2 regions of the Pseudoalteromonas sp. MMG013 genome follow, and region 1 is predicted to be linked to the other one. Evidence: riboswitches for the same ligand, from Rfam matches in the RefSeq annotation. Region 1 holds a riboswitch; the other holds the start of a gene.
What was found. A riboswitch is a leader RNA that binds a small molecule or an ion and turns the genes downstream of it on or off. The one in region 1 is predicted to bind lysine.
Positions count from the first base shown of each region.

Region 2: linked by a shared signal. The riboswitch ahead of lysC (lysine-sensitive aspartokinase 3) and the one ahead of dapA (4-hydroxy-tetrahydrodipicolinate synthase) in region 1 are both predicted to bind lysine.

Region 1 is NZ_JAGJEE010000004.1:299,769-316,689, forward strand. Features, by position in the region: gene J8L98_RS06490 (TraB/GumN family protein) at 65-955, shown strand; gene J8L98_RS06495 (hypothetical protein) at 1,096-1,710, shown strand; gene J8L98_RS06500 (response regulator) at 1,704-3,416, opposite strand; lysine riboswitch at 3,567-3,775, shown strand; gene dapA (4-hydroxy-tetrahydrodipicolinate synthase) at 3,888-4,772, shown strand; gene J8L98_RS06510 (2,3,4,5-tetrahydropyridine-2,6-dicarboxylate N-succinyltransferase) at 4,783-5,523, shown strand; gene J8L98_RS06515 (PLP-dependent decarboxylase) at 5,523-6,728, shown strand; gene J8L98_RS06520 (succinylglutamate desuccinylase/aspartoacylase family protein) at 6,738-7,850, shown strand; gene J8L98_RS06525 (phospholipase A) at 8,050-9,075, shown strand; gene J8L98_RS06530 (hypothetical protein) at 9,148-9,390, opposite strand; gene J8L98_RS06535 (hypothetical protein) at 9,407-10,246, opposite strand; gene metL (bifunctional aspartate kinase/homoserine dehydrogenase II) at 10,517-12,865, opposite strand; gene metB (cystathionine gamma-synthase) at 12,870-14,093, opposite strand; gene metJ (met regulon transcriptional regulator MetJ) at 14,391-14,711, shown strand; gene rpsQ (30S ribosomal protein S17) at 15,194-15,451, opposite strand; gene rpmC (50S ribosomal protein L29) at 15,451-15,642, opposite strand; gene rplP (50S ribosomal protein L16) at 15,642-16,055, opposite strand; gene rpsC (30S ribosomal protein S3) at 16,069-16,770, opposite strand; gene rplV (50S ribosomal protein L22) at 16,783-16,921, opposite strand, start outside.
Region 2 is NZ_JAGJEE010000032.1:6,033-22,953, forward strand. Features, by position in the region: gene J8L98_RS20185 (YkgJ family cysteine cluster protein) at 1-235, shown strand, start outside; gene J8L98_RS20190 (hypothetical protein) at 269-676, opposite strand; gene J8L98_RS20195 (DUF4136 domain-containing protein) at 964-1,518, opposite strand; gene J8L98_RS20200 (ATPase) at 1,572-4,364, opposite strand; gene J8L98_RS20205 (hypothetical protein) at 4,361-4,912, opposite strand; gene J8L98_RS20210 (hypothetical protein) at 4,899-6,161, opposite strand; gene nhaD (sodium:proton antiporter NhaD) at 6,311-7,558, shown strand; lysine riboswitch at 7,677-7,848, shown strand; gene lysC (lysine-sensitive aspartokinase 3) at 7,936-9,282, shown strand; gene J8L98_RS20225 (DUF924 family protein) at 9,385-9,915, shown strand; gene J8L98_RS20230 (sodium-dependent transporter) at 10,024-11,346, shown strand; gene J8L98_RS20235 (NAD(P)/FAD-dependent oxidoreductase) at 11,401-12,705, opposite strand; gene J8L98_RS20240 (AraC family transcriptional regulator) at 12,848-13,714, opposite strand; gene J8L98_RS20245 (TonB-dependent receptor) at 14,030-16,921, shown strand, end outside.

The DNA of each region.
Region 1 (16,921 bases):
ACTTTTATGATCTACTCGGTATTTTGATTATGATGATACATCACAATCTATTCTAGGGAATACCATGGCAACCTACACTGCTCGCCTTATCGTCATTTTCATCATCGGCTTTTTATTTCTATTTAGCCACAACGGGCATACAACACCTGCGTTATACAAAATCGAAAAGTCAGGGATCACATCCTATTTATTGGGCACTGTACATGTAGGTGATGAATCAATGAAGGGGCTTAATCAGATGGTCACTACAGCGATTGATGCCAGCAGTGCTGTCATTGTTGAAGTCAATATTAACAACTTATCACCCCTTGAAATACAACGTCGCTCAGCACCATTTATGCTACTCACCCCACCTAACACCTTAAAGAATCAACTGAGTAAAAAAAATTACGCCCAATTAAAAGCGTATCTAGCCGAAAAAGAAATCGATATTGCAGTATTTAATCAATACGCACCTTGGGCAGTTATGGTTACAGTATTACAAATGGAATACCAGAAATTAGGGTTCAAAGATGATTTTGGCATTGATAAGCAGGTGCTTAACTATGCAAACATGAAACAAAAACCCATCATTGAATTAGAGACACTGGAACAACAATTAGCCATGTTTAACCGCTTAAGTGCACAAGGTGACAGTATGTTAACCGAAACATTCAAACAAATGGGTGATATAGAGCACTACTTTTTAGATTTGATCCGCGCTTGGAAGCAAGGTGATATGACCACACTCAGTAAATACTACAATTTAAGCTTTGACGACAGTACTTATGGAAGGTTTAGTGAGCAAGTCATGCTCATTGAACGTAATAATAATTGGGTAAATATGTTAACTAAGCAACTGACAAAACAATCTTTATTTATCGCAGTCGGTGCCCTACACCTGCCAGAAAAACACGGCCTAATAGCGCAATTACAACAGCACGGTTTTGCCATTACCAATATTTCAGTAAAATAAGACTCACGCCTTTATTATGCCAAATGTACTGAACGCTCCCACATTTGGCATAGTGAAGCGCCTGCCTCCAACTTTTGATTTAAACCTTTTCAGCTTATTTCACGTCACACCCTATAAATACATAAATTGGGGTTTAGAACATGAAGACGATTGTACTTTTAGTGCTTTTAGCAGCCATCAACACGGCAAACGCCGCTGACAATCATATCATTAAACAGTATTTTGCAATTGAAGACAGCCAAGTGCTGGAAATTGACGTACCGGTCGGTAACTTAGAAATGATCGCCTATGATGGTGAGCAGATTGAAGTATCAGTTGTTTTAAAATCGCAACAGCACGGCAATTGGTACCCACACACCAACAACCTATCTGATATAAAATTAAAAAGCCAACGCAACCAGAATAAATTGTCACTGTCAATTGATGAGGAAAACTTGCAACAACATTGGCACGTAAAAGTACCAACTGCCTTTCGCTTAGATATCGAAATAGGCGTAGGCAATGTTGATATTGCAGATCTTGACAATTCCGCAGAGGTTGAGGTTGGCGTGGGCAAGGTACGCATTGATACCAACGTATCTGATTTTAACTCTGTATCTTTAGAGTCTGGTGTAGGCAACACCAGCTTAATTGGGTTAATCAACAAAGTTCAGCATCACAAAAAAGTGATTCACTCTGAGACCATATATCACGGTAAAGGCGCATATAACCTAGAGGTTGAAGTTGGGGTTGGAAATATTAAAGTACGTCATTGAATTAGCCCAACATGTTCAAGCGCTGTGCGTACTGACTCTTTCCTTAATGGTTTCAGAATGGTCACGTCAGCACCCAGCGCTTTTGCCCGATTTAATTCTACTGGTTCACTATTTGCGGTCACAACAATGATGGGTTCAGATAAGCCCAGTGTTTGTCGAATATATTCAATGGCCTGAAAGCCATCCATCACCGGCATATTTAAATCCATAAAAATCACATCATAATGATGAGTACTCAAATCATCGACAGCTGCCAATCCATGCTCAACATGCTTCACGGTAATTGAAAATGTCTCTAGTACTTTTTTAATTATCTTTGCATTTAATGGGTTATCTTCCACTAATAAACCAGTTAAAGGCCTTAGTTGACAATGTTGTTCTCGTCGGCTGTGCATGAGATAAATAGGAGTTTTTACCCGTACCACGGTACCGCTAGGTAGCCCCTTTTCAAATTCTATGTCTCCGCCCATGGCATCTAACAACCATTTACACCGTACCAAGCCTAGCTGCAAACCTTGAAAGTGTGTCTCTGTCACATTGCTTGAAAGCGGCGAAACACCAGAAAAACCACACCCGGTATCTTTTACGGCGATCTGCAAGTAAGTCTGAGCTTCATCTAAATACACCTCGATTAATACACTGCCTTGCTCGGTGAACTTAATCGCATTATCAACTAATTGGCCAATGATCCACGCCAGGTGTTCATGATCACAAGCAATAACCAATGATGTAGAAAATGAAAACTCGGTCTCTAATGCTATCTTTTTCCGCTGTGCTTCATATTCATGGGGTGAAATCGCCTGCATCAGCGTTTGAGTAAGATCATCAGGCACCACCGACACTAGAATATCTCCTTGCTCCCAACGACTAAACTCTTGAATTGCATTCAATTGGTTAACTAATTGCTTCGCCGACACCTCTACTTGTGTCAGCTGTGATTGCGCCCCATCTTGGCGGTATAGGTTTAAAAAACCCAAAATAGCTTGTAAAGGCGTTCTTAACTCATGACTTGCACGAGCAAGAAAGTGCGTTTTCATGGTTAAGGCATGCTGCGTTTCTTGTTTTTGAAGTTCAAGAGAATCGATTGTATCCCTTACCTTTTTCTCCATTGGTTTAAAGATAAATACCACTTCTAACCAAAGCACAACGATTGCACTGACCCAGAATACAAATTCAAACAAACGTGTTAATGCCACTTTACGATTAGCACCTTGCTCAAAAAGTTGCACAGCTTGTTGTTGATAAAATAGTAATACCTGTGCTTCATTGGCCATCTTAATAGCCACCTCTGGACTGAAGGTTTTAGAGTCATATAACGCTAAAAAGTCTAGGCTCCGTTTATTCAAATTAGCCGGCGCATCAAAATACAATGTCATTAACGCTTCAGACAAAAATACATATTTCCCCTCTTTTTCACCTAGGATCATCTGATGATTGGCCGAAAATACGCGCACACTTTTATCCAACTCTGTAAAAAGTGTCTGGGTGAGCTTTTGCTCTTTTTTATAAAAAACAATTTGATTAACGTGTAACGCTATTTTCTGTGCCAACATACGTTGCATACCTGCACGATTAATAAGCTCCGCATCCTCTTGTTTTTGCTGCAAAAGGTATTGCATCGCCGCAGCCGCCAATGTGACTAATACCCCCATTACCAACACTGCGATAAAATAACGGCTGCGCATAGACTTAATGATATTACGCATATTAACTTATCCATCCTATTTGCCATAAAGTGTAGTGTAAAAATTGAAAACTAACATAACCTCACTTGACACCTAGATGGCTAAAGTGTTTCAATGCGTGCTCACCCTATTTGAGGGTCAATGTAAACTCACCGAGTAATATGTTGGCCTAGGGCTGGAAGAGGTGCGTTATTCAGGTACTTGTGTTGAGGAGAGCAAACTCCCATGACACACAAGGAGGGGGAACTAACGCCGAGAAATATATACTATTTGCTCAGTATACATTTCGGGCGACTGGGTTGAATCCCAGCGACTGTCACCAATTGCAGCGTTAATCATATTAACAACGCACATATGTTTGGTGGAGAGCTTCTGGTCTTAAAATAATAAGGCCACTCGCCTTGTCATTTTTAAGTCCATTGCTCTTCGAATTTTAACTGTTCGAAGTTTGGACTCACTCCAGACCCCGAACAAGATATAAGTTCGGTAGAGATGAAATCACAATACGATTTATCCAACTATCCGTTGTGGACAGCCTTAGTTACGCCTTTTGATGCGAATAACCAAGTTGACTATGACACTTTACATTCGCTTGTGAATGAACAAGCGCAAGCAAATAACGGTATTCTCCTGCTTGGCAGTACTGGTGAAGGGCTGGCCTTAAGCTCTGCTGAGCATAAGTGCATTGTCGAGACTGTTTGCAACATGCAATTAGACGTCCCTATTATGGTGGCTGTGGGCGGCATGAACTTGCAAGATCAATCTGAATGGGTGGCGTTTTGTAATACCCAGCCGATTCATGCACTGTTGCTTGGCTCTCCGTTATACACAAAACCTGGGGTAGTCGGCCAAACACAATGGTTTGACACCCTGCTGAGCGCCACTGACTTACCTTGTATGTTATACAACGTACCTGGACGCAGTGGGGTATCCATCAAACCCCAAGTGCTAAAAAATCTAGCCCACCATAAAAATTTATGGGCACTCAAAGAGGCCAGCGGTGATATTGGAGTATTTGAAGCTTTCAGAAAAGCCAATCCAACTCTCGCTATTTTTAGTGGCGATGACGGCCTCATGCCATATTTTGCTCAAGCCGGAGCTGCTGGACTCGTATCCGTGGCCGCAAATGCCTGGCCAAAGCAAACCGCTGAGTTTGTTCGTCGCTCGTTAGCGGGGACTTTTCCTAACTTGTTTACAACTTGGACTGATGCTGTTAATAGCCTATTTTCAGTGGCTAATCCCATTCCAGTCAAAGTATTAATGCATGTACAGGGCAAACTTAGTACCCCTAATTTACGTCCTCCATTAACGCACCTAGAGTTGCCGTGTACTCAGGCAATTGACCGTGCAAACACCACAATTTTATCTTGGAATTAAGGCAGTTATTATGAGCTGGTTAGAACTATTAAACAATTTAGAAAATGGCAGTGTACGTGCTGCGACACAAGACGAACAAGGCAACTGGCACGCTAATATCGAAGTAAAGCAAGGTATTTTAGAAGCTTTTAAAAATGGCAATAATATTGAATTCCCGGGTGGTTTTGTTGATAAACATAATTTAGCGCCACAAGGGTTTGCAGCTGAAGCAGGCGTTCGTATGGTCCCTGGTGGCAGTAGTGTTCGCCGTGGTGCGCATGTTGCATCGGGTACCATTATCATGCCACCAGCATATGTGAATATCGGTGCCTACATAGGTGAAGGTACTATGGTCGATAGCCACGCATTAGTAGGGTCATGTGCTCAAGTAGGTAAAAATGTACATTTAAGTGCCGCAGTGCAACTAGGTGGCGTGCTTGAGCCAATTGGCGCAAGCCCAGTTGTTATTGAAGACGATGCATTCATCGGTGCTGGCTGCGTTATCGTTGAAGGCGTTGTTGTGAAAAAAGGCGCTGTACTTGCACCTGGCGTACGTTTATCAGCAACTATTCCTGTCTATGACTGTATCAACGAACGTCAGTTAGACAAAGGGGAAGCCATTCCAGAAAATGCCATTGTTATTCCTGGTTCTCGCCCGTCATCAAGTGAATGGGGCCGTGAGCAAGGCTTAAGCATGTCATGTGCGCTTATCGTAAAATATCGTGATGAACAAAGCGACGCATCTTTAGAATTAGAAGAGGTATTACGATAATGTCTTTTTTGAGCACACCATTGCGTCAAACCATTACTAAGTTAACCGAACAAGAGCATACCCCGTTTTTTGTTTATGACTTAGATGGCTTACTGTCACACCTAAAACCACTCACAGAGCAATCTGTTGTGAAACTATGGTACGCGGTTAAAGCGAATCCTTTATCGAAGGTGATCCAAACCTTAGATAAAGCAGGGTTTGATTTCGATGTGGCCAGTAGCGGTGAACTTGATCAAGTTTTACGTCAAGACATCGATGCAAGCCGAGTGCTCAATACGGGTCCTGCCAAATCAAAAAGGCAGATCCAGCACTTTCTGTCACAAGGGGTACGTACCTTTGTGGCAGAAAGCCATAATCAAGTTAAGTGGCTTAATGATGCTGCTGAAGAATTAAATATTCAACTGCGTATTTTACTTAGAGTACAGCTGCGCTGGCCTGAAGGTGAGAAAAACCCACTTGGTGGTGATAGCCTAACGCCTTTTGGATTAGGCGTTGAACAATGGCACTCGTTGCAAATAAGTAAATACCAAGCCCTGAATTTTGTTGGCCTGCACATTTTCCAATGGGGCAACATGTTAAGTACTGAGAAGCTCGTGCAACTTTGGACGCAAATGGTGCCGCCACTAAAAGCTCTGGCCGATAACTTGGGCTTCAAATTAGACATATTAGACTTAGGCGGTGGCTTAGGGATCCCTTACTCTGAAAATGACGCTCAGTTAACTTGGCCAACCTTGATTGACGCACTCGCACAAATTAAGGCATCAGCTGGCGTAACAGAGCTGTGGATGGAGCTTGGTCGATATGCTGTGGGAGAGTTTGGTCATTATGCCAACCCTGTCGTCGAACAAAAACAAAACTATGATGAGCATCAACTTATTATGTCGGGTGGTATTAATCACCTGTTGCGTCCAGCAGTGACCAACCAAGCATTCCCTTGTGAACTACTACGTAAATCAAGCGCGGCATCTCGCAGCTATGTGCTCCATGGCCCGTTATGCACGGCCTTAGATAATTTAGGCTATCACACGTTACCTAAAGATATACACGAGCAAGACTGGTTGGTATTCAGCCAATGCGGCGCGTATGGCTTTACAGAAAGTATGCCCTACTTTTTATGTCATGAATTACCAGCTGAGTATGTGATTGAGCACGGCAAAATATGCCACGTCAGAGCTATGCAGCATGCCAGTGATTATTTAAGGTAAGGAGCCAATATGACCCCAATTAAGCAAGAAAATATTCAAGTGGGTGAAATAGCAAACGGGCTACCATTAACGATTCCTGTGTATCGTTTAAAAGGCAATGACACCGGCCCACGCGTCTATATTCAGGCCAATATGCATGGTGCAGAAGTGCAAGGCAATGCCGTTATTTATCAATTACTAGAACAGTTGCAACAACAGACATTGGCTGGTGATATTACGTTAGTCCCTTACGCCAACCCTATTGGATGTAACCAAAAGTCTGGGGAATTTACGCTAGGCCGCTTTGACCCAATTACAGGCACCAATTGGAATCGCATGTATCAAAGTCATCTACCATTAGTGGATACCTTTGTTGCTGAACATCTCGACAGCTCCTTAAGCGAAATTAAAAACCAGTTCTCAGCAGCTTTAGTACAAGCGACACAAGCTATGCTTGATGGGCCAGCATACAGTATAAATACCGGTAAACGCATAGCTTTAAACCTACAACGCTTAGCCCATGAAGCCGACATTGTACTGGACTTACACACTGGGCCTATTTCATCTAAACATCTATATTGCCCAGAATATGCCAAGGCGAGTGCCAGTTACTTTAATATTCCCCATGTGCTGCTCATTCCCAACGACTTTGATGGTGCACTTGATGAAGCCAGTTTTTGTCCGTGGTGGGCATTGAGTGAAGCCTATAAAAAACAGGGGCGAGATATACCTGTTTTAGTTGAAGCATTCACTGTTGAACTTGGCTCTCAAGAAAAAATTGACTTAACCGAAGCCAAAGCAGATGCAGCAAGTCTACTCAGCTACTTAAGCTATAAAGAAGCGTTGCTAAACTCGCCATTTAAACCACAAGCAATGGTCCGCTACGGTTGTATGCTGCAAGATTACCTAGCCTACTATGCACCAATGGGTGGCATGGTTGAATACACAGCGGCACTGGGCAGCCATATAAAAGCAGGTGACACAATCGCTCATATTTTGCGCATGGAGCGTTACCTGTCGGAGCAACCTTTGCACAGTATCACTTTAGATAAAGATGCCATTGCTATCTTGCATTTTGCGTCAGCAAGCGTCAACCAAGGAACTGAGTTGTATAAGTTCTTTACTAATTACTTTGAGCTATAGCTCAATCACAATATTGCGTGAGAGTAAGCTGGTATCAACCTGCTTACTAAGGAATGGCGGCGATGCCGCCAACCTTTTTTCATTCAGATCCGCTAACTAGCATATTTGACCCCAAACCTAAACAGCAGTTATTCATCCTCATTTAATATAAAGCGGTGTATAATTGTCACTTCAATAATATTCTATGAAACAATACACTATGGAACTGCGTTCACTTGTTTTTGGTACTTTACTTTCAGGGCTTTCATTTACAACTCTCGCTGAGACACCTGCAAACAACGATGAGATTGATCTAGTTAAGCAATGCATTCTGAATGAAATTATTGGTGGCGATAAAAAGCAAACAATTGAGCAACTGAGGACTCGATGCGCTAAGCTGGATGCCGCAAGACAGCTCAGTTCTTTAGATAAGCGCGTAGCGCGAGAGCGAGTCGGTGAAAAAAACCGTAATGTACTTACACCACATCACCGTAACTATATTTTGCCTGTATCCTACATAAGCAACCCTAATAATCGCCCTTTCGATGGTCTTAAGAATATTGATGCGGAAGCGGGTGAGCCGCTTGATAACTTTGAAGCGAAATATCAACTGTCTCTTAAAATACCACTTTATAGCGATTTTTCTGATAGTGACCAAGCCATTTATATGGGCTTCACTTTACAATCTTACTGGCAGCTTTATAACAAAGATATCTCTTCACCGTTTCGTGAAACCAATTATGAGCCAGAACTATTCTGGGTTAACTTCCTAGATGATGAAAATGTCCTTTGGGGTGATGAAATGGCGATAGTGTTAGGTATCTCTCACCAATCTAATGGTAGAAGTCAACCTAACTCACGTTCTTGGAACCGTATTTATGCAAATTTCATATGGGAAAATAATGGTTTTGTCTTCAGTTTCAAACCTTGGTATCGACTGCCAGAAGAGCGTAAAACTGATGTACTAACGGCCAAAGGAGACGACAATCCAGATATTCATAGATATATGGGTTACTTCGAGCTCAGTGGGGTGTATAGATATAAAGAGCATGAATTTGGCTTTACTGCGCGAAATAACCTTAACAGCGACAATCGGGGCGCTCTACAAATTGACTGGTCATTCCCTATCTGGGGAAAATTACGAGGCTACGCACAATACTTTAATGGCTACGGTGAAAGCTTGATTGACTATAACGCAGACATTCAACGATTTGGGGTGGGTATACTGCTTACCGATATTTTATAAATACCACGCTCTACCCTGAAAATAGACCCACGATATAAAAAAGCGCCCTATTTATGGCGCTTCTTATTGTCATTACTCGTCTTCAGATAGGCTTTTTTTATCTCGCCTTTGATAAAATATTGCCGCAAGTAAATAACCAACACATACATACATGTTCAATATAGGAATACAGGATGAAATTATCGCAGGCTTTTTCCTGAAACCCTTTAACTTCGCAATCAATAAATTAAACGGCAACGCTATTATTATGGATACTATGCCGCCTAATAGTATCGGCGGTAGTTCTCCTGTCCTGAATAATTCTAAAAATTCCATGTTTCACCTTTGTATATTATTCTGGGGAGATGGGCACTATGGTCACACTTCCTCCGCCACTACCCCCCATCCAACCTTCGCTGTACACCACCGTAACTGCAATACCGTATTCAGCAGCCTTATCTAAAAAGCGCTCTAAAGCCGCACTACTGCTAAATGTATACCGGCCTTGAATCGATGCACCAGCATCGGGGATTCTATTGCCATTGGCATCGCGCGCGCTGTTAGCTTTATAATTCAATTTTAAAACAGCACTTCCCAATGTTGAAGCTGTCATTAACAAGATCGATCCATCTTCAAACTTAAACCTCAGTTCAAGACCGTTTAACGGACCAATAAACGAGCCCCCAACAATTGAGGTAAGATTTGCTGACCAATACGTGAGTGGATAAGCAGATTGATACCAGCTATCTAACTTATCGTGATTACTGAAATTTTGCGACAAACTCCATGCACTCCCTAACCCTGAAGAGGATGGGACTGGCACCGTAGTTGACGCCTCTATACTGTTGAAATACGTATGCGCTTGATTCACTCTGTTCTGCAAATCTGAAGAAGTTGCGGTATATCGACCGGTCACCACAGTGACTAATTCACCACGACGATCTAACTCTGGTCTAGACGTCACTCTAAACGACTTAACTAAGCCATTTTTAATACTAATAACATGCACATTATACTCAGAGCTAACACTGTCATACTCAGTCATCTCTTTCACTTTACTCACCGCTTTGGTATGCATTTGCACTGCCGAAGAGCACGGATTGCAAGTCACATTAATTGCAGCTTTGCTATCGTGAGTAAATAAAAAAAGTAAAAAACAAAATGTAATAATAAGAAGTTTGCTATGTTTCATTTTCTATGTCCTTATAGGTAATTGCAGTTATCCATTAACTGACAATTTACAAGGTAGACCAAGAGCTGATATTAAGCAATTATTTAGTAGGTAATAATACGAAAGAAATAGTATTTAAGTTTTATTTTTAAATCGATGTGTTATTTAAGGATACACGCTATCCTGTTCTTAACATGCAAATTATGAACAACGCGTGCGCGCAGTATCCTGCAATGCTAAAGGCGATGAACTTTAGTGCATCACCTTTGAATTTATTGAGACCACCAAATATTATTTGAGTTGCTGAGTGAGCCAATACAAATCTGAATGAATGCCTGCTGCAGTCACCTCTTTGCCGGCACCAGGGCCTTGAATAACTAACGGATTCTGCTCGTACCACAGACTTTTTATTACAAATATATTATCACCAGGGGTTAAATTCGCAATCGCCGAGCCTGCCTCAGCAAAAGCAATTCCAACTTTTGCAGTCACTGTACTACTGTCGCTAATAATTAATTGTCCTGTGTAACGGAGCGATTTACCCTCATCATCTGCTTGTTGGTATTTCGCAGCATAAAATGTGTCTAATTCATCACGTTTCGCTAAAAAGTCATCCCAACTACCTTCAGCTAAATGCACCGGCATTAGAGGTTCTAATGCAATGTCATCAACATCGAGTTCTAAGCCTAAATCACGCGCCAATATGAGCAACTTTCGTTGCATATCTCTACCTGATAAGTCTTCTCTGGGATCTGGTTCGGTATACCCCATTTCTTGTGCAGCAAGCACCAAGTCAGAGAACTTTTGATTAGCAGTAAAACTGCTACATAACCAAGAGAGCGTGCCTGAAAACACCCCTTCAATTGACGTGATCACATCACCGCTATTTTGTAAGTCAGCCAGGGCAAAATTGATAGGCAAACCCGCACCAACACTGGTGTTATAACGCCAATGTAAATTACGCTCACGTTGCTGCTCTCGTAATAACTGATACCAACTTCTGTCGGCAGTACCTGCGTATTTATTAGCGCTGATCAAGTGACAATCACTGGCCACAAAGTCTGGATACAGCAAACTAAATGCTTCACTTGCGGTGATATCAATCACCACTTTATGTTCATAATCTAATTCTGAAATGTGCTCAACAAGCGACTTACTGTTGTAACTTTGCGCTTCATTTTTCCATTGTGTCTGCCATGCTGATAACTCAATACCGCTCGGTGAAAATACCATCTCTTTTGAGCGCAGCAAACCAACAACCTTTAAATCAAACTGTGATTGCAAACGGGTAATTTGCTGCTCGCATTGTTGTAAAAATACATCTCCGACATTACCAATGCCGGCAATAATTACCGCAATCTCCCGACCTTTATTGATAAGCTTATCGTGCAATACAGCCAAAAGATCACTGTCTAATGCCTGATCGGTCAAGAACAAAGCGTAATCACTGTCTTGATGAGCAAAGCGAACGACTACTTCACGATCATGGAATAATTGCTCGGCTTGCTGCTTGAGCCCTGAGAGCTCTGAGGAAGACGCAACCAGTGCACACCCTTGCAAATTACTTTCTACAATATTAATGCGCCCAGCGAGCTGCTGTGCAACAATATGCGTGAATGTTGCAGGCAACAGTAAATACGCTTCACCATTAACAATAAAATGATGAATACTGTGCTGAATAAGCTGACTTAACGTACGTACTTCACCCTTCGCTAAGTTTTCTACGCGCACTAAATCAAGGTTCTCAAAGGTGCTAATAAAGCGTTTTGCTTTGCTATACCCTTCTTTTACTATTTCTGTAGGTGACGCTTCAGGCTCATAACTGCTGCGCACTTGTAGCTTGATGTTACTTCCCTTTAAAGGAGAGAGTGTCTTAGCATGCAGCACTGGATTACCTAGTCTTGCCAATAAATTTGCTTGAGCACGACACACCTTTGGGTATTTCAGCGCATTGCTCACTTTACGTGGATCGGTGCTATACACCCCCTGCGTATCGGTCCAGATTGAGACGGCACTGGCATCAATATAACTGGCGAGTAGCGTAGCACTATAGTCACTGCCATTACGACCTAATGTGACGGTATTTTTATCACAATCTTGTGCAATAAACCCGGTAACCACATAGACCACCGCATCTTGCAACTGGGCGTAACATGCTGCTTTATTCTGTTGGTGTAGCAATTGTGCATCATGCAACGTAAACAATTGGCGGGCATCAATGCTGCGTGCAGCTACCTTAAGCTCATTTAGATAATGCGCTAATAACCGAGCCGACCATAGCTCACCATGGGCTAGTAAGGGAGATTCTTGTAATTCTGATTGTTGAGCCAATTGAGTAATGGCAACTAACTCAGCGTCTAGCTGCGCTTTGAGTGCTCGGTGTACATCGCCAGAGAACAACTCATCAACCAGCTCACTCTGGTGCTTTTCCAACTGAATCAATACGTCTGAAAACGCTTGTTGATCTTGCTGCTGATAACTTTGCCAAAGCTTCACTAACGTGTTTGTGGTTTTACCCGCCGCAGAAACCACCACACAATCACCGCTTTTACAATGCCCAAGTATTATTTGAGCAACGGCTTGATAGCGTGACGCAGAGCTTAAGCTTGAGCCACCGAATTTATGTACTACTCTTGTCATTTTTCTACCACAAAACCGTATGAGCCGGTGTTAATTTAAAAGTTTTTGCCTCATCAGATCCTTTGCTTTGACCTGGTGTAGTGCGTTTAAACGCTTGCTCTAGATCAGCCACCAAATCATCTAATTCTTCAATACCCACTGAAATTCGAATCAGCGTATCTCCTACGCCCGCTTCAAGACGAGCTGTCGCATCCATACCCGCATGTGTCATGGTCGCAGGATGACAGATTAAGCTCTCTACGCCACCCAGTGATTCCGCCAGTGAAAACTCTTTTAAAGAGGTCAAGAATGCAGCAGAGTCACTTAACCCGCCTTTTATGTCAAAGCTCACCATGCCGCCGAAACCTGCTTGCTGCTTTTTGGCTAATTCATGTTGTGGATGAGATTCTAAGCCTGGGTAATACACTTGACTAACATAGTCCGATTGCTCTAAGTATTTGGCAATCGCCAAGGCATTTTCTTGATGCTGCTTTAAACGTACATTCAGCGTTCGTAAGCCGCGAAGCGTTAAATAGCTATCAAAGGGCGCGCCCGTAATGCCAATGTTATTTGCCCACCATGCTAGCTCCTCACCCAGTTCCGCAGTACGTGCGATCACGGCACCACCGACCACGTCTGAATGACCATTAATATATTTAGTGGTTGAGTGAACCACAATGTCTACACCAAACTTAATAGGGTTTTGTAATGCCGGTGACAAAAAAGTGTTATCTGCAGCAACTAGTGCACCTGCTTGCTTAGCGGTTTTCACCACAGCTTCTATGTCTGTCAGGCGAAGAATAGGGTTGCTCGGTGTCTCAATCCATACCACTTTTGGCTTTATATCTAAAATTTTCTGATAGCTTTCAGGCTGTGTTAAATCAAGTACTACAAGGTTTAATAAGCCACGCTTTTGCAATGATGTGAATAAACGATAACTGCCGCCATAACAGTCATGGGGGATCACCAACGTGTCATCGCTATTTAATAGTTGCGTCACTAAGTGAACAGCAGACATACCCGTTGCGGTAATAATGCCTCTTTCTCCGCCTTCTAGCTGAGCTAATGTTTCAGCTAAAATATCTCGATTAGGGTTACCACTGCGACCATAATCATAATCTCGTTTGGTATCAAAATCTGCAAATGAGTACGTAGTTGATAGGTATAACGGCGGTACGACCGCACCATGGTGCTTGTCTGCTTCTATGCCATGGCGTACTGCGATGGTTGATTTATTACGTTCACTCATATCATCACCTAGATAGTTGGATGTTTAGACGTCTAAAAGGTTAGATTAATAAATACTAGAAGTCAAAACATTTATACTGCTAAATGGCTATTTACTTAGTATTTGACTATCTTATTTAAACCGATAAAATTTCGCCACTTCAAAAAAAATGATCGCGAATACGATCGAACGAAACACTTACTATGGCAAGTAAAGGGGCTTTTGCCTAGACCATCACAAACAATGTCATATAATGACAACCAGTAAGTACATAGTTCCGTCGGATAGGCACTACAAAATAAAGGCAACAACAACATTATGGCTAAATGGAATGGTGAATATGTTCACCCGTATGCAGAACACGGTAAAAAGTCTGAACAAGTAAAAAAGATCACTGTATCAATCCCGTTGAATGTATTGAAAGTGTTAACTGACGAGCGGACTCGCCGACAAGTTAATAATTTACGTCATGCAACCAATAGCGAGCTACTGTGTGAAGCATTTTTACATGCATTTACTGGGCAACCTTTGCCAAACGATGAAGATTTACGAAAAGATAATCCAGAAAAAGTACCTGAAGAAGTGCGTCAAATTATGGAGTCTATGGGGTTAGAAGTGCCTATCATTGATGAAGAATAGTCAATTAGAAGCTCCTTCGGGGGCTTCCTATTCTTGTTTAATTTCGAAAAAATGATTTCTTTCGATAACTTCGAACTTTCAAAACCGCATTTTTGCAACTTTAATCATCATTCATATCTGACAACTTCCACAATCTAAAACGTTATGTGGGCAATACACTCCCAAGTGATAAATACCGAGATCGACATATAAGGGCTACGGCTATACCCATATAAAGCGGCTTTAGTATCTACTTCATTAAAATATCACTCACTCTCGCGAATGAGATCTCGCATTCATTGCGTCAAAAAATGAGGAGAAGGCACTTTGTACGAAGAGAAAAATGAGAGTATCCAAATGAAGATGATTAAGAAAATACGTATTCGTAGGTATCGTTAGGGGTCAATATCAAGATAGATGGAATCGATATTCTGGATAAACAAAAGCCCCAACCAAAGGCCGGGGCTTTCAAAGACAAATCTTAAATTAGTTTAAAACTAAAATTAAGCTTGCTTAGGACGTGCAATAACGTCTACTAAAGTCCAAGATTTATTCTTAGAGATAGGAGCACATTCACGAATAGTAACTGTGTCGCCTGCTTTAGCTGTATTGCTCTCGTCATGTACGTGCAACTTAGTTGTACGCTTGATGTATTTACCGTAGATCGGGTGCTTAACCTGACGTTCGATACCTACAACAATAGACTTTTCCATCTTATCGCTGATCACACGACCTTGAAGAGTACGGATTTTATCAGTCATTATGCACCTGCCTTCTGGTTGATAACCGTTTTAACACGCGCAATACTGCGACGTACTTTTCTTAACTCGTGAGTTTGAGCTAGCTGACCAGTGCTTACTTGCATGCGCAGGTTGAACTGCTCACGTAGAAGCTCAAGAAGTTCAGCATTAAGCTCTTCAACGCTTTTGTCTTTAAGTTCGCTAGCTTTCATCACATTACCGTCCGAGTTACAAATGTTGTTTTGAAAGGTAATTTACGAGCTGCAAGGTTAAATGCTTCGCGAGCAAGCTCTTCCGGCACACCTTCCATCTCATAAAGTACTTTGCCTGGCTGGATTTCTGCAACCCAGTACTCAACAGAGCCTTTACCTTTACCCATACGAACTTCAAGCGGTTTGTTTGTGATTGGCTTATCTGGGAATACACGGATCCAGATTTTACCTTGACGCTTTACGTGACGTGTCATAGCACGACGAGCTGCTTCAATTTGACGCGCAGTCATACGACCACGGCCTGTTGCTTTCAAACCGAAAGAACCGAAGCTTACTTTGTTTCCGCTTGTAGCAAGACCACGGTTGCGGCCTTTATGCATTTTACGGAATTTTGTACGTTTTGGCTGTAACATTAATCGCTACCCCTTACTTAGCACTTTTTTTGGCTTTCTTCGGTGCACGTTTAGCTGGCTTCTCTTGCTCTTGAACTAGTGGTAAACCACCAATTACTTCGCCTTTGAAGATCCAAACTTTAACACCGATGATGCCGTAAGTGGTTAAAGCTTCAGAAGTTGCGTAGTCGATATCAGCACGTAGAGTATGTAGAGGTACACGACCTTCACGATACCACTCAGAACGTGCGATTTCAGCGCCGCCTAGACGACCACTTACTTCAACTTTGATACCTTTAGCACCAATGCGCATTGCGTTTTGTACCGAGCGCTTCATAGCACGACGGAACATAACACGACGCTCTAACTGAGATGCAATACCGTCAGCAACTAATTGTGCGTCAAGTTCTGGCTTACGTACTTCAGAAATATTAATCTGAGCAGGAACACCAGCGATCTTAGTTACAGCTTGACGAAGTTTTTCAACATCTTCGCCTTTCTTACCGATAACAACACCAGGACGAGCTGTATGAATTGTTACACGGATAGATTTAGCTGGACGCTCAATAACGATTTTAGACACAGAAGCCGCTTTCAATTCCTTAGTAAGGAATGTACGTACTTTGTGATCGCCAAAAAGCTGTGCAGAGAAATCTTTTGTACTCGCGTACCAGGTAGAAACCCAAGGTTTAGAGATACCTAGGCGAATACCAGTAGGATGAACTTTTTGTCCCATTACTTATATCTCCTAGCTATCTGAAACCACAACAGTGATGTGGCTTGTACGCTTAAGGATGCGGTCTGCGCGTCCTTTAGCACGTGGCATAATACGCTTCATTGTAGGACCATCGTCCACAAAAACCGTAGCTACACGTAGCTCATCAATG
Region 2 (16,921 bases), on a different contig from region 1:
TTGTGGTGCGTGTTGTATAGCGCCGAGTATAAGTTCAAGTTTTCCATTGCACCCAAATGGAAAAGCGGCGGGTGAGCGCTGTAAAAACTTGTCAGATGATAATTTATGCAAATTATTTGGTCAGCCTGAGCGTCCTAATGTGTGTCACGATTTTAAAGCGGTTGAGTGGGCATGCGGTAAATCTTCAACGGAAGCGTTATTAATATTAACAAACATGGAAATTATGACGTGTTAAATTGCGCTATGTTCAAACATAGCGCTCTACTCTTTATTGGCCTAGTAGTTCATTTGCAAGAGGACCGCCTTGGCCCCAGTAATTTGCATGGGCAGTGGCATACCAATTTACGTCAGCCCATGTGAAATCTTTATAATAGATTTTATCAACACACGCATTCACTTCATGCTCACCTAGGCCAACTCTGACAATACACGTTGTACCAGAGCAGTTAGCATTATATCTGCTAATATCCCATTCGACACTTTGGACTGGTTTTGACGTATTGACTTTAAATACAGCAGCACCTTGACGTGTGTGTGTGAGTGACTCACCACCAAAACAGGTGCCTTGCCTGTACTCATCATATGCTCTTGTATCTACATAACAAGATACTGAACTTGCTAATGCTGCACCGCTAAATAATGTTGCACCAATTAGTGCGAGAACTGCTTTTTTCATGATTAACTTCCTTTTATTAACTTATTGGTTGCTTGGTTAATGAGTGGTTGGTGAGCATTTATATCATTTTTACAACATGATATTATCAAGTTGATGGATGTTTTATACGCAATGTGTGGGTCAGTCAATTCTAAAAATGTTCGGGCTGTATTGGTGTGGTGACTGGTGAATAAGTAATTATTGTGATGTGTGTTGAAACATGTAAACAACACACTTATGTTTAGGCTTATAGCCTAAACATAAGTGTTACTGGGCAACTTGATACATGTATCATCGCCAATTTATTATCAGTGGACTTCCACAGGAGGAAAGTTTTCAAGAATTGCAAACACCGTTTTATTCACAGATGTGGTACGTTGTTCTGGAGTTTGTTTGTTACGAAGGCGGCCTTCTTTTGCACCACGCCATACTAATTGATTAGATGCTTTATCTATGACATCTATTACCAGCGTCCCTACATCATATTCTCGAGCATGGGTTTGTGTTTGGTAACCGAAGCCCCAGTAATTCCAACGAGCGGAATAACTTGTATTAAATGAATCTGCTTCTATTTTACTATCAACAGATGCGTGATAGTTTACAAGAACGTCTGCGTTTTCACTTTCGACTAGTTTAATATTATGCTTTAACATTGCTTCAATAATGGCGTTGCGAACACGCTTTTCCATGAGATCATTTATTTGATAAGCATTTCCGCCATTATTTTTTAAATCAGCATCTGCAGACCAAGAAAATGTCTTGTAATTGGTAAACTTAACGGACTTATCGTAATCCCAATCAGGTGTATTACTGCACGCGCTGATCAATATGACCGAGGCAGCTAAAATAATATTTCTTAACATGTTTTATCTCCTAAAGGGCTGAATTACTTCAGCCAATACAGCATATTGTCCACTCAGACAGCTTGATTCGTAGAATGTTCCACTTCAATCCAATCTTTTTCAGACACCCAGTTCTGGCTACCGTTTTTAACACTTCGGATCGGCACGATATAGTCGCAACTTATTTGCGGCTTTACAGATGCAAATATTGGCACAAATCCAAAGCTTAACGCAGTTTCGATAATCGCTTTTTGGTTTTGTGGATCAATATCGGCGGCCTCATCAATATAAATCGGTATACGGTACAGAGCTTGTTCTTGGTCAGACAACAAATAACGTATAAATAACATACCACATAACAACTTAATTGTAATACGGGTGCCATTAGAGCCAGCTGAATCAATTTTATCGAAATGTTCAGTTTCGCCTGCGCGATTGACTATTTCAAAACGAATATCGAATAGATCAGTGAGTGTTAAACCCGCTTTCTCACTGGCCAATTTAATCAAGTGATCTTTGGCCTCATTGACGGCCTTTTCGTCTGAGGGCTGTTCTGAAAGTAAGTCTAGGTTATCTCCCTTTTCATAATTGTCAGAGGTGGCGATGATGGTATCAATACTCTCCACGAGCATTTTTCTAGGTATAATATTGATCTTAAATGACTTAAGATTTGAAATACGATGTTGGCTGATCCCACGGTTAAAGCTATTCATCTCTCGGCGGAGACGATCTAAGTCTTCACGCAAGCCCTTAATTGTTGCCGCAACCTCAGTCAATGCGACGCGCGCTTGACGCTCTACTGCGTCTCTTTCGTTGTCGATATTATGGTATGCACTAATAAGCTTGGTGTATTTATTTGCCTCATCCGTTTCATTATCAAATTTGGTGATCCCTGCATTGTAAATATGCAAGTAAGTATTTTTAACGTTAACCGCTAAGTTTCTTAACTCATTACAATCTTTATTAAATTGATGAATGACTTCAGATAGGTTATCAAACTCGATGGTGATTTCTATAGGATAGGGAGCAAGCGAGCCACTGTACAAATTCAATGTATGATCTAGTCGTTCGGACTTTACTTGGCGTAATCGATCAGCTTGGCGAGTTAATAAATCTTGTTTACTTTTAATGATGGAGCGTCTGTCAGAGATGGAGCCAGCATTGCGTTGAACATCTTGTAAATATTCGTCAACTTGCTCTCGCTCGACGTGCAATTGCTCTTTTAATAACTCTTGTGCTTCTACTGATTGTAGCATTGTTTGATATTGCTCGAATCGTTTGAGTGATCCTTCCAATGCCATGAGTTCATCATACAATGCATCACGCTCTTGTTGTTTTTGGGCAACGTTTGCCGCAACGTCTCGTTGTTGTTGAAACTCTTTCAATGATTGCTGAAGAGCGGTTAACTGTGCAGCTAATTGCTCCTTATTTTCACCACTTTGCATTTGTACTGGAGCCAGTTTTTTAAGTTTAATACTGGCACCAGGGACCGTCAATTCACCTCCTTTTACTGAGGCGGATAGTTGACTTAAGAACTCACCAAAAGCATCTTCATCGGTGATACTAACTTCACCTTGGTTGGTCGTAGCAAATGACAATAAATCAGGGTTAAGTATACGAGAGATTTCTTCAACCTCTTTGAGTGATAGGTCTTCACGCATACGTGTAAACAAGTTAAATTCTAAGTTCTTGAGTTGTAACTTTAAGCTCTTAATTTGTTTTTGTGTTTCATTGATCCTAAAATCGAGCGTATGTAAGCTTTGTCCATGCGCGCTATTGATAGAAAAAGACAGCTGTTCATATTCTTTTTTCAATAGCTGTAGATTGGTTTTTAGAGTGGCGTGATTGGTGAGCTCAAACTCAGTTTTTAGGCCGTGGTAGTTAATAAACCATTGTTCAATTTGTGTTTGACGACGCTCAATGTCTCTAGACTGTTGTAAATATAACTGCTGTTTTTGTTCAAAATCGTGTTTCTCTTGTTCAATGTTAGTCAGTTGCTCTGAAAGCTCAGTATGTTGCGATTGTTGGTATTCTTCATACTCGCCTAAGGCAATATCTATTTTAGGTGCGTAAGCTGCTAGCTTTCCTTTGAGTGTTGCATCAGTGTTAAGCATTTCCTCTAATGCACCGATGGGCTCTTGCATTGATTCTAAAGCGGTAAGTTCTCGACGGGAGCGATTAACTTTATCGAATGCACGACGCCATACTTCGTAAAAATCAACTCGAGAGTTTGACATATGTCGCTCAAATACACGCAACATAAAACGTTTTACATCTTGTGCACCTAGCTTATGTAGATTAAGTATACGTCTAAATATTTCTTTATAAATAGCAGCATCTTGCACATTGTTAAGTGGGATCATTTTTAAATTAATGTCGCCATCAAATTGTGTGGCGCCGCCGGTTAAAAGTGCGTTGAGTTCTGCGGCTTTTAGTTCGACGGGACTCATGCCCTTGCTTTGTAGGTGTTTGAATAATTTAGTGTATTTTATGATGCTTTTACCTTCAGTAAAGTCATCTAGGTTTAGTTTACCTGGGTAGCAAAAAAATTGGTGTGCAAACCCAGCTATTTTGCCAAGGCCAGCAACGCCAATTACCACATCTCCATGGGGGAGGTTTGCTTCGAGCAAAATATAGGATTGGTCAGACGAAAAGTAAAACTTTCGTGTTTCTTCTAAATCATGGCCATCCCACTCGGTCAATCGTAAATCGTTGATAAGAGGAAATTGTAAGGCATTAATAACCGAACTTTTACCGGTGTTATTTGGTGCGCAGATAGAAGCACTTTTATTGAGTGGGATCACGCACTTCGCATAGCCCGCGGTATTTAATAGCGCTAATTTACTTAGGCCGTATAGTTCACTCATACTTCTTCCTCTAGTCCATCAAAATTTGTGTCGTTTACTTCCATTAGTGCATCAATATAACGATATACGGGCGCTAAATGGATAAAACCTCGCTCAGTTTCTTTCGCTAGTCCAAGTCTAACCATCCTGAGGTATACATCTTTACGGAGGTCGGAGCCTGAGAAAATCTCAAGTTGATCAAATAAGTGTTTATTTAACTGCACTAAAGTTTGCATCAGCTCTAGATCTGCCGGCTCGTCAAAAATTGCACGCAAAGGATCTTTTCCCTGATTGGCAAAGTGTTCGATAAGAATAAAGAGTGTGAGTGCAATGGCACGAGAAATTTTTCCCATGTTAGGGGTACTTTCATCACTTGCGAGATAGTAGAACCCACGAGCATCGTGTTGTAGATCATGGCCTAAGGCATTAAATAGTGCTTGATAGGCGCCAATGTTCTGGTCGAGTTGTTGCCATAACGTCGTGTCTTGCTCACTGATATGATAGCCACTGGCCAATTTCTTGTTAATGGCTTGTAATTCTGTTAGTTCTGTTAAATTAATTGTTGTCATTAGTGTGTTCTATTTTTGTACTGGCATTAAATGGGTAGAGAGAGAAGTCATGCTCTGCTATGTTCACTGTGACTCGCTGTTCATCTTGCGCCAGCTCCAGTGCTTCATCACTGATGAGCTTTTGATATAAAAATAATAACTCATCAGCGTCTAAGTCAGGGTAGTGCCCAGTGAGAAACCCGAGTAATGCAATTTTAGTTTTACCTGTATTTGAAAAGCTGTTCTTAACATCTGCATAGTCTGGAATATGCGGGCTTTGATATGCAGGGACATCACTTTGATCTGGAAGTTGATATTCATCATGTTCAAATTCGGCCAAGCCAGCCATATAAGCAACCATGTGTCGTTGCTGGCCAAGTGAAAAGCGCTGAATGTCTGATACGAACTCTGGTTGAACAGGGCTTAACATTGGATCAACCCCATTCTTACGGATCATTGCGAGTACTTTGGATGCTTGACGCGTAATTAAAGAGTTTCTGCGCAATTCTTCACGCAATGGCATTAACATATCTGCACTTTTTCTTAAGCTTTCCCTACCGATCAAGTGCATATCCAAGATTCGTGTGCGCAGTTGTTCAAGCATACGTTTGTCTTGGGCACCACGGCCATATAATTCAATATCATCAATTTGTTGGCTCAACTGATTTTCAATGACGTTAAAACAGGCATGAAACTCACCGCGTATATCAACCATTTCTAACATCGGTTCTATATATTCGTCAAATGCCTCAATAACTGCGCGATACCGTTTTTGTAGTGATATTGAGCTGCTATCAGATTTTGCTTGTTCGACAATGTTGAAAATGGCATTTTCATTATGTAAAAATAATTTAATGATCTTTCTGACGCGCTCATCCATGATTCGGCTAAAACGCCGTAGTTCACTTTGATCACCTTCATCAGCAGCTTGTTCTAGGCGGTTACCGAGTCGTTCAAGGTCTTTTACCAGAACGGTGATCTCTTGTGCCAAACCTAGGTGCTCTTCTTGTAACAGAAAACTTGCGAAATCTGCGACAGCCCGATTTATTTCCAGCTGCGAAGATTTAGCCAGTGGAATGATGATTTCTTGATTGAGTAAGCGATTAGTTTCTCTGAATATTCGTTCACTGGTCCATTGAGGATTTTTGTGTTTTATGATGTTTTGAACATCTTTGACGCTAAAATCGGTCATTTTAAAGCGTTTAAAAAGTAGCTCCAATACGCTCCAATGTTCATTTAGCGTATTTAAAACTTTCTTAGCTGGGATCATAACTTTCCAGAGTGTATCTTTTATGTGACGTTTATAGGAAATTAATTGGGCTTAGTCGTAGCGTATCCTATATGTAAGTGCTAGACTCCGCGCCGAATTACGTTACCTTTCTAAATTTTTAACTTTTAATTACAGGTTGTTTACGCATTATGGTTACGCCCATTATCCTTACCCTAATAGCGATTGCGTTTGTGCTTATCGTTATAGAGGATATCATCCATGTAAACAAGGCCAAAACCACCCTTTTTTTTGGTACTTTATGTTGGATTATCGCTTTTATCTCACCTATTCATGGTCAAAGCCCAGAAAATGTACAACATGCGCTAGATCATAACATTCTTGAAATCGCCACATTGTGGTTGTTTTTGATGGCTGCAATGACGTTTGTAGCTTATCTAAACTCTAAGGGGTTTATACAAAATATCGTGCATCGTGTTATGCCATCTCAGATCAGTGAGCGTAAGCTTATGTTCTTGGTAGGCATTGCCGCTTTTGTATTTTCCTCGGTTTCAGACAATATTACCGCAACCTTGATTTCTTTGGCAGTAGTTATGTCGTTGAAGCTAGATCCAAAGAAGTTAATTAAGTATGCAACACTCATTATTTTTAGTGTTAACTCTGGTGGTGTGTCACTCATTACAGGAGATGTAACAACATTAATGATCTTCTTAGCGGACAAAGTCACTATTCCTAATTTATTGTTACTTGTCGGTCCTGCGCTGGTGAGTGTGGTAGCGCTGGCAGCTATGTTGTCTATAGGTATGAATGAGCAACTACGCTTTGAAAAGCAGATACAAAGACGGATAGAGAAAACGGATATAACGATTGCAGTGATATTTACTTCGACAATTTTTGCGACGTTATTTTTGAGTGTGCAGTATCAAGTGCCGCCTTTACTTACATTCTTATTTGGTTTGTCGTTGATGTTTTTGGTTGCTCAATTCTTAATGCGCAAGAAAGATGTGAACAAGAAAATTATTGATTATATTCGAGAGATTGAGTACGACACTCTATTATTCTTTGTTGGTGTACTATTACTTGTTGGCGCGCTCAAAGAAGTGGGTGTCCTGGCCATGTTTACAGACCTGTATGTTTACATTGCACCAGAATATGCCAATTATTTAATGGGATTACTCTCAGCGGCAGTTGATAACGTACCGTTAACGGCCGCTTTATTAAAGGCCGATATTGTGATGACGCCACAGCAATGGTTGATGTTTACCTATGCGACAGGGGTAGGAGGTTCAATGTTAGTGATAGGATCTGCGGCGGGAATTATTGCGATGAGCAAAGTGAAAGCACTGACGTTTATGAGCTACTTGCGTATGTTTTTATATTTGTTGATTGCATATACCATTGGCTATGCTGGAGCGTATGTCGCAGGGCAATTTATGTAGTTCACTACAAAAGGTACAATTTAGCACTTGACACCTAGACGTCTAAACGTTACTTTGTTTTTAGCCCGCGTAATATGCGGGCTTTTATTTTGCCTGTGTTCAGTAATGACGAGGCAAAATAAACAGAAGAGGTGCGATACTTAGGTATTTAGTGAAAGGTGACGAACGCCAAAGACCACTAAAGAGGGAAGTACTCGCCGAGGAAGCTCATAGCACGTCACTGTGAACTTTCGGTTTACGAGGTTGAATCCTTGGAACTGTCACCGTTTTGGTGGAGAGCTTCTGGCAATGGTTCCTTCTTTATTTACAAAGCACCTTAATTGCCAAGTTCTCCTTATTTATTATGATTGCCCCCAATGCAGTCAAAAGGAGATATTATGAGTTCACAGTACACGGTCGCAAAGTTTGGTGGCACCAGTGTAGCCGATTTTGATGCCATGCACCGTTGTGCGCAAATTATTCACGATGACAATAATGTACGTGTTGTTGCCGTGAGTGCCAGTGCGGGAGTGACAAATCATCTAGTAACGCTAACGCAACAAAAAGCCGACGAAAGTGCACGTATGGCGTTAGTCGATAACATCATTAAAATTCAGGACTCGATTTTAGCCCATTTAACACTGGATGCGGATTTAGCACAGTCATTTAATTTAACCCTTGATGAGCTAAAGTGGTTGGCGTCTTTACCCGCGTTAAGTGCACAACAGTGTGATGAAATGTTGAGTTTTGGGGAGCGTTTATCGTCATTTTTATTTACCCAAGTACTCAGAGATATTGGCGTAAACGCCGAGCGATTTGATGTACGTAAAGTGTTAAAGACTGATAACCAATTTGGTAAAGCCACACCGGATATTGCAGCGACACAGGTGGCAGCTCACAAGCACTTAATACCATTGTTGGATGAGAAGGTGATTGTGACTCAAGGTTTTATCGGCAGCGATCCGTATAATCAAACAACGACGCTGGGACGTGGTGGCTCTGACTACAGTGCGGCTTTATTAGCGGAAGCTATAGAAGCAAAAAGTGTTCATATTTGGACTGATGTTGTTGGTATTTTTAGTACAGATCCGAGACTGTGTGTAAAAGCTACACCCATTGCCAAATTGAGTTTTGATGAAGCAGCAGAGATGGCTACTTTTGGTGCGAAGGTATTACATCCAGCAACAATATTACCAGCTAGCCGCAGTAATATTTCAGTGTTTGTCGGATCGAGCCGCGACCCACAAGCAGGCGGCACTTGGATTGAAAAAGACACATCATCACAAGCAGGGATCAGAGCTGTTACACAGCGGAAAAATCAAATATTGCTCACGCTAAAGAGTCCTGAGATGTTACTTGCTAGTGGTTTTTTGGCGCGTATCTTCACGATATTGAGTGCTTATAATATCTCAGTGGACTTGGTAACAACATCAGAAATAAGTGTCGCGATCACGCTAGATAACGCACTGAACGCGTCACGACCTGAACTTGATCAAGATTGTTTAGAAGAGCTAAGCCAATTTTGTCATGTTACTGTTGAGAACAATTTAACACTGGTGGCTCTTATTGGTTCTCAGATCCAGTTACGTCAGCATGAAGTCAACTTAATGCAAGTGCTCAGTGATTTCAATATTCGACTGATTTGCCATGGCGCAAGTAAGCACAATTTGTGCTTTTTGGTTGAACAAACAGACTCGGATAATGTGGTTCAAGCCATTCACGCGAAGTTACTGGAGGCTGCGTAGCGGCTAGTATCTTTTTAGTAACAATAACTAGTAATTAAGTTTTAGATTGCATGGCGGTTGAATCCCGAGTAAAGTGACTATTACATAAACTGGGAGGCCGTCATGCAGTATCAAGATATCTATAATTTTTGGTTTGTCACTTGTTCAGAGTCTGATTGGTGGCAAAAGTCTGCGCATTTTGACATCAAAATAAAATCCCAATTTATGGTTCATTATAGAATGGCTGTACAAGGAGAACTCGCACATTGGCGAGCTGATCCTGTGGGCACTTTGTGTGAAATAATCGTGCTCGACCAGTTTTCTAGGAATATGTTTCGAGATACACCAGAGGCTTTTTCTGCGGATCCATTGGCGTTGTGTCTCGCGCAAAATGCTATTGATAAAGGCTTCGATAAACGCTTAAATGATACTGAGCTAAGCTTTTTGTATATGCCATTTATGCACAGTGAAAGTAAAATTATTCACCAACAGGCTGAACAGCTTTTCAGAGCTTTGCCTAATTATGAATTCGAGTTATCCCATAAGCGAATTATTGATCGATTTGGCCGCTACCCACATAGGAATCAAATATTAAGCCGCGTATCTAATGATGAAGAGCTACAGTTTTTAATGGAAGCTGGCTCAAGTTTTTAGACATTAATCATATTTGTTGCGCCTATTCTAAATTTTCGACTCGCTGTCGCATTTTTCAAACAGTTAAGTATAATCAGCGGTCCAAAACAATAATCATATAGACTCGTTATGGCTCAATTGCGTGATGGCTTTCAAAGTCGACTTGGCTTTGTTCTTGCGGCGGCTGGTGCTGCGGTAGGACTTGGCAACATTTGGGGATTCCCCACACAAGCAGCGAACCACGGTGGTGGCGCATTTTTGCTTGTTTATTTCATTGTGATATTTCTTTTAGCGCTGCCTGCATTGTATACCGAGCTATATTTAGGGCATCAAGCGCAGGCTAACCCTGTTAAAGCATTAAAACAAGCGTGGCAAGAAAAGGGGCCGAATATTGGGGCCACGGCAGGCTATGTTGGATTATTTGGTGCCATTGTAATGCTGAGTTTTTATTCTATCGTTGCTGGATGGATGTTGGCATACTCTATAGAACCGATTGCTCGCTTTTTGGGCTTTGACCAATTGAGTGCTTTTTTGGTGGGAGAATCGACACTTCGTAACTTTATATTTACACCTGTGATGTTGATCCTAACAGCAAGTATCATATTGAAAGGAGTGAAGTCAGGCATAGAAATCTGGTCTCGGCGTTTAATGCCAATGTTATTGCTGCTTTTAGTTGCACTCATTGTTTATATCGGCACGTTAGACGGTGCAGCGCAAGGGTTTCAAGCTTATTTGGTTCCTGACTTTTCACATATCACAGATCCAGATTTAATTATTGCGGCAATGGGTCAAGCATTTTTTTCATTGTCTTTGGGTGTTGGCTGTATGATGATTTATGGATCTTACCTGAAGCCAAACGCGAACTTACCAAAGCTTACTGCAAGTGTTGCGTTGTTAGATACAGGCGTTGCATTCTTAGCTGGTTTACTGATCATTCCTGCGATATTTGTTGCCCAACATAACGGGGTTGAAGTGTTCCAAGATGGTAAGCTAATAGGTGAAGGGCGCTTAATTTTTGCGGTTCTTCCTGAATTATTTGCCAGTATGGGAGAGGTGGGTTTAGTTGTAGGTTTAACATTTTTTGTTTTAATGTCGATAGCGTCACTGACATCAACTATCTCATCAACTGAAATACCAGTATCATTCTTAGTAGAAAACCACGGCTTAAAACGACATGTTGCAACATGGTGGGTCACAGCGACTATTTTAGTTGCTTCATGCCTTATTATCTTGAACTTTGACTGGATGTTTGGGCTCGTAATAAGCTTGTTTACGCAGTATCAGCTACCATTAATGGGCTTATTTTACTTTATTACAGTAGGGTGGATGTGGAAGCGTGGCAACCAGTTACATCTCGAATGTAAAGGCCCACACTATTGGTTTGCCCAATATGTTCGTTTTGTTTGCCCTATTTTGATGACGGCGGTATTTGTAAACGTTGCACTTAAGTAGAGCGTATTATGCTACGGTCGACAATGGGTTGGGGGTAAACCCAACCCATTTCGTTTAATGTAACTTCATTTTTGGTCGGACAATTTTGAGCATTTTTTCACTCAGCCAAAGAATAAACGTACGGAGTGAGCCATGAATTGCGCGTTGATGCATTCTATACAACGAGACATACATTAAGCGTGCAACTTTCCCTTCAATGAAGAAACTGTTTTTAGTTAAATTCCCCATTAAATTACCCACCGCGGTGAATTGAGATAGATTTACCAAAGACCCATGATCTTGATAGGTAAATTGCTTGAGGGGCCTATCAAACACTGCTGCGATTAAATTATGTTGGACACATTGGGCCATTTGATGAGCCGATTGCGCCCTTGGGGGAACAATAGAGCCGTCAGCTTGGGTGAAGGCACAGCAATCACCAATGACATAAATTTGATTATCAACGGTACTTTGTAAGTATGAGTTCACTTGGATCTGATTATTTCGAGTCAGTTCAAAAATGTTTAAATCTTTAATGAAATCAGGTGCTTTTACACCTGCGGCCCATACTTTTATATCTGCTGGTATCGTGGTTTGTTGCACAGTGGTAAAGGCGCTTTTAGATGCAGATGCTACTTGGGTATTTTCGAGTACGGTGACACCCAGTTTAAGCAGTTCACGTTTAGCCGCGCTTGCTATTCGCTCGGAAAGAGCAGGCAATATACGTGGACCTGCTTCAACTAAGCTTATTTGCAACTGATTTGCAGTCATATTGTTCATGCCGTACATTTTTAATAACTGTGTAACATGATATAGCTCGGCTGATAACTCAACCCCTGTCGCGCCGCCGCCAACTATGGCAATGTTTAAGGGTTGGCTCGTATGGTTACTTTGGTGAATTCGGGTAAAATTATCTAATAGTGCGTGCTGGAAATTTTCCGCTTGAGCATGGGAGTCTAAAAAGAAACAATGTTCTTTTACACCAGGGGTATTAAAGTCATTGCTGACACTGCCAACAGCTAAGACCAGCTTATCATATTGTACATGCCGTTCTGGGAGGATTTGTTGTTGGTTATCACCTAACAGTGGTTTTAATGTTAGGGTGTGTTGATGAGCGTCTAGGGCAATGAATTCGCCTAAAATAAAGCGAAAATGATGCTTTGCAGCGTGGGCAGAGTAAACGACGCCATCTAAATCAGCATCAAGTGAGCCCGTTGCGACTTCATGCAATAATGGCTTCCAAATATGATTCCGGTTTTTATCAATGAGAATAATATCAGCGTATTGTTTTTTTCCTAATTTATGGCCCAGTTGCGTAGCCAGTGCTAAGCCACCCGCACCGCCACCAACAATCACAATCGTCGGGCGTTTTATAGACATAGTAATTCCTCATAAAGTAATAAAGGGCTACTATCAATATGCCTTTGAGTATTGATCATCAAGTAGTCCTTTATAACCTTGGGTAATGAGGCTACAACATCAATAACTTACCATACTTATTTGGTTGATTTAAAGGGAATAGTTAAATTAATGACGCTTGTTTCAATCGAGATCTAAATGCACTGGGTGTACAGGCTTTAATACTGAGAAAGCGGCGATTAAAATTGGAAATATTATTAAAACCACACTGGTCACTGATCACTGAAATAGGCGCCGAGCTACTTATTAATAATTTACATGCTTTGGCGATTCGTAGCTGATTAATGAATTCAGTAATGGTGCGCTCTGTGCGCTTTTTAAAAAACCTATGGAAGTGATTGGTACTCATATGTGCATACTGTGCGAGAGACTCAGCACTAAGCTGCTCACAGTAGTTGTCGTAAATGTAACTCATCACCTTTTCAAATTTGTCTTGTGCAGGGTCTAAGCTGTTAACAAATGAGAATTCTTGGCTCGATAATGTTTGAGCCTCACTTAAGCATAATGTATTAAGCAAGCTCATCAGTAGCGTAAAGCGTGTCAATGGGTCTGCTGCTTCCATCGCTTTGAACTGCGGAAAAATAGACTTAGCTGTAGCGGTACTAAAGCGAACACCGCACCTTGCTTTTTGTAATAATGTACTCAATGAATATAAGTCTGTGTTGTTTTGTATTAACCCTTCGAGCCACTTAACGGGAATTTGTGCAACATGTACTAATTGCTGCGAGCCATCTGGATTGGGAAGTGATTGCCAAGTATGTGGTAAATCGGGCCCTAACAGCACTAAGTCAAAATCACCATAGGGTGCAATATGATCCCCCACATGACAAACGCCTTGACTGTTTAGGGTTAAGCAAATTTCATATTCTGGGTGATAGTGCCAATTAAAGGGGATTTCATTTAGTTTATATAAACAATACCGCCATGAACAGTTGACGGAGGGAATAACCTTTTCACACATTGCTCTCATTAATAGCTCCTTTATTAAAGCGTCAGCACGTCGTTATCTATGTTGAATGGGTTGATTATTTATAGTGATACTAATCAATCAACAATTGCACCATATCACTCATAGAAGAAGGAAATGGTGAGTTTATAATGTTATCAGTTATTAATTATATATTAATTTATTGATTGACAGCGATGTCAAAACGATAGGTTAGTATGCAAAAAGGTTTGAAATTGCCCACTGTTTGCGCGAATAGCTGCTGAAATAAGTCAGTACCAATTATTTGGTAGTAAACATTAACACTCCTAACTACATAAAAATTATCAGAGGAATGACATGAACAACAAGGCATCATTCAAACTCTCACACCTTACTTATGCTATTTTGGCTGGGCTGTTGTCGAGTAATGTATCTGCAGCGAGCGAATTACAAGCACAAGAGTCCGTTGAAGTAATAGAAGTACGCGGTATACGCGCTTCGACAGAAAAAAGCTTAAATACAAAACGTTTTGCTGACGGGGTTGTAGATTCAATTACAGCGCAAGACATTGGTAAGTTGCCAGATGTTACCATCGCAGATTCATTACAACGAGTACCGGGCATACAAATTCGTCGAAATGCTGGAGAAGGGGCGACAATTAATGTGCGAGGGATGCCACAGGTTACCACGCTACTCAATGGAGAGCAGTTTTTAAGTGCGGGTTCGCTCACTAAAGTACAACCAGATTTCACTGATATTCCTTCGAGTTTAGTGGGGGCCATGAATGTTATGAAGTCACCTACAGCCGATACGTTAGCTGGGGGGATATCCGGTACTGTTGATTTGCAAACACGCAAGCCATTTGATTTAGCTGAAGGGTTCACTGGGGCTGCATCAATTGAAGCCGCACGGGGGTCGTACTCAAAGGAAACAGATCCAAAAGCAATGATTTTTGCTGGGTATAATGCTGATAGTTTTGCCGTACTTGCCACCGTATCTAAAGATGAAGTGACACTGGCAAATTATCGTTTTGGGGCAACCAATCATGGTTGGGTTGGTGCGCCTCAAGAGTCGGGGAATTGTTGGTACTGCCCACAAGCTGATATGAATGGGGATGGTGATACCAATGATGCGGAATATACCTACGTCAGTTATGGTATGGTCAATCGATTTACTGAGCGAGAAAGAACGGGCGCTAACATCAGTTTTCAGGCCGATGTTTCAGAAAATTTAGAGTTGAGTGCGGATGTATTTTATACAAAAATGGATGACGCTGACCGTCAACGCGGGTTAATGGCAGATAACGCGTGGGGCGGGCATTGGCAGTGGCAAGACCAACATGATCCCATAGATCGCGGTGATATACTCGCATCAGGCCATCGTTTATATACTGCACAAGATATTACCTTAAATGCGCCAAGAGTGGTTGCGCATTCAGAAAGTCATACCAATGAAAGGCAATCGACTAACTATAACGTTGAACTTGTTTATAAAGGAACTGGGGCTTTTTCAGGTAAAGCGCGGTTTATTACAGCGGATGCATCTCGCAGTCATACAGAGAATGTTGCGCAGGGGTATTTAACAAATGGCTTAGCCCATGGTCTCAGACGCAACGAAGGGAATGGTCCAATCGCTGTAAACCCAAACGGATATGGCCCAGACACCATTGCGATGCGATTCAATTTTAAGGGAGAGCATGCCATGTTGTTACCACCAGCTACATTGCAAGGTGAAACATTTGGCTCAAACATATCACGTTACTCGGTCACTTCAACTTACTCTGAAAATAACTATGATGAGGATGCATCACTCGATATTGTGCGTCTTGATGGCGAATATGAATTTGATCATGCACATTTAAATAAAATGACATTTGGGGTTCGTTTTGGCGAGCGTGATATTTCACGGGACCAATATGTTTTGCTTGCCCCATTAAACAACCCTGTTGGCGATAGGAGCGTTAATGTCATGTGGAAAGATCAAGGGCTGGCCGCATTTGATACTGATGGTAGTGGGGGTACGCCAAGTGCATCTGCGGGAGATTTGACGATGGGCTATGATAACTTGATTACGTTTTCAAGTTTGCCAGAGGGCTGGGTACAACCAGTATCAGATTTTGGACCAATCAGTATTGATAGCATTTATTTTATCGATCCTAAACAGTTAGATGACCCATTTGCATTTCAAAATAAGTTTTATCCGGGCAATATGCGTGGCACTGTACCGGGCAGTTCGTACAAGGTGACAGAGCAAACCCAATCAGTCTATTGGCGCAGTGACTTCTCAGGTGAAAATTATCGCGCAAATATCGGATTTCAATACATCAAAACAGACTTAGAGATTGTTCAGAATATCATTGGGGATTCTATCTGTACTAGTTGTCCAGGATCTGTTGCCGAGGATGCTGGAGATATCATCACGGATAAATCATTCTCTGACTTTTTACCGTCATTAAACTTAAGTGTCAATCTAAGTGAAGATGTTGTCTATCGTGCGGCATGGGGTAAGACCATGACAAAGCTGGACCTTGAACAGATTGCTGGAGGGTTGAGGATCAGTCGTACACGTGCCGGTGAAGACTTAGCAGCACGAGAAGGCATTTCACCTGATTTACTTATTGCAACGAATGCCACAATGCAAGGAAACCCTGATTTAAACCCATGGCGAGCTCAAAACACCGATATGGCAATCGAGTGGTACTTTTCTCCAAGTGCGATGGTGAGTCTTGGTATTTTTAACATAAAACTAGATTCTTTTATTGAGTCTAGTATATGGACCCAGCCTATGGCCGATGCTGACGGTGTTGTTCGTCGTGAAGTGTCTGTAAATGGTTTAATCAACGGGCAGGGAGGCACCATGAGTGGGGCTGAATTCTCGTATCAACAGGCATTTGACTTTTTACCTGGTGTCTGGAGTGGTCTAGGTGCAGCGTTTAATTACACCTATAGCGACAGTGAGAGTGGTCGGATAGATTTAAATGGGGATGCTTTACCATTAGAAGATAACTCAAAAGAGTCTGCTAATGCGGTTTTATGGTATGAAAAATCAGGGTTCCAATTTAGATTGGCTGCGAATTACCGTGCTAAACGGTTGGCTGAGATATCAGTGCCGTACGGTATGAGTGATACTGCGATTTGGACCGAACCGACGACTTATATTGATATATCTGCAAGTTATGACGTTCAAGATAATTTCACAGTATTTATGTCTGGGAGTAATCTGACTGAAGAGTATGAGACCAACTACGCG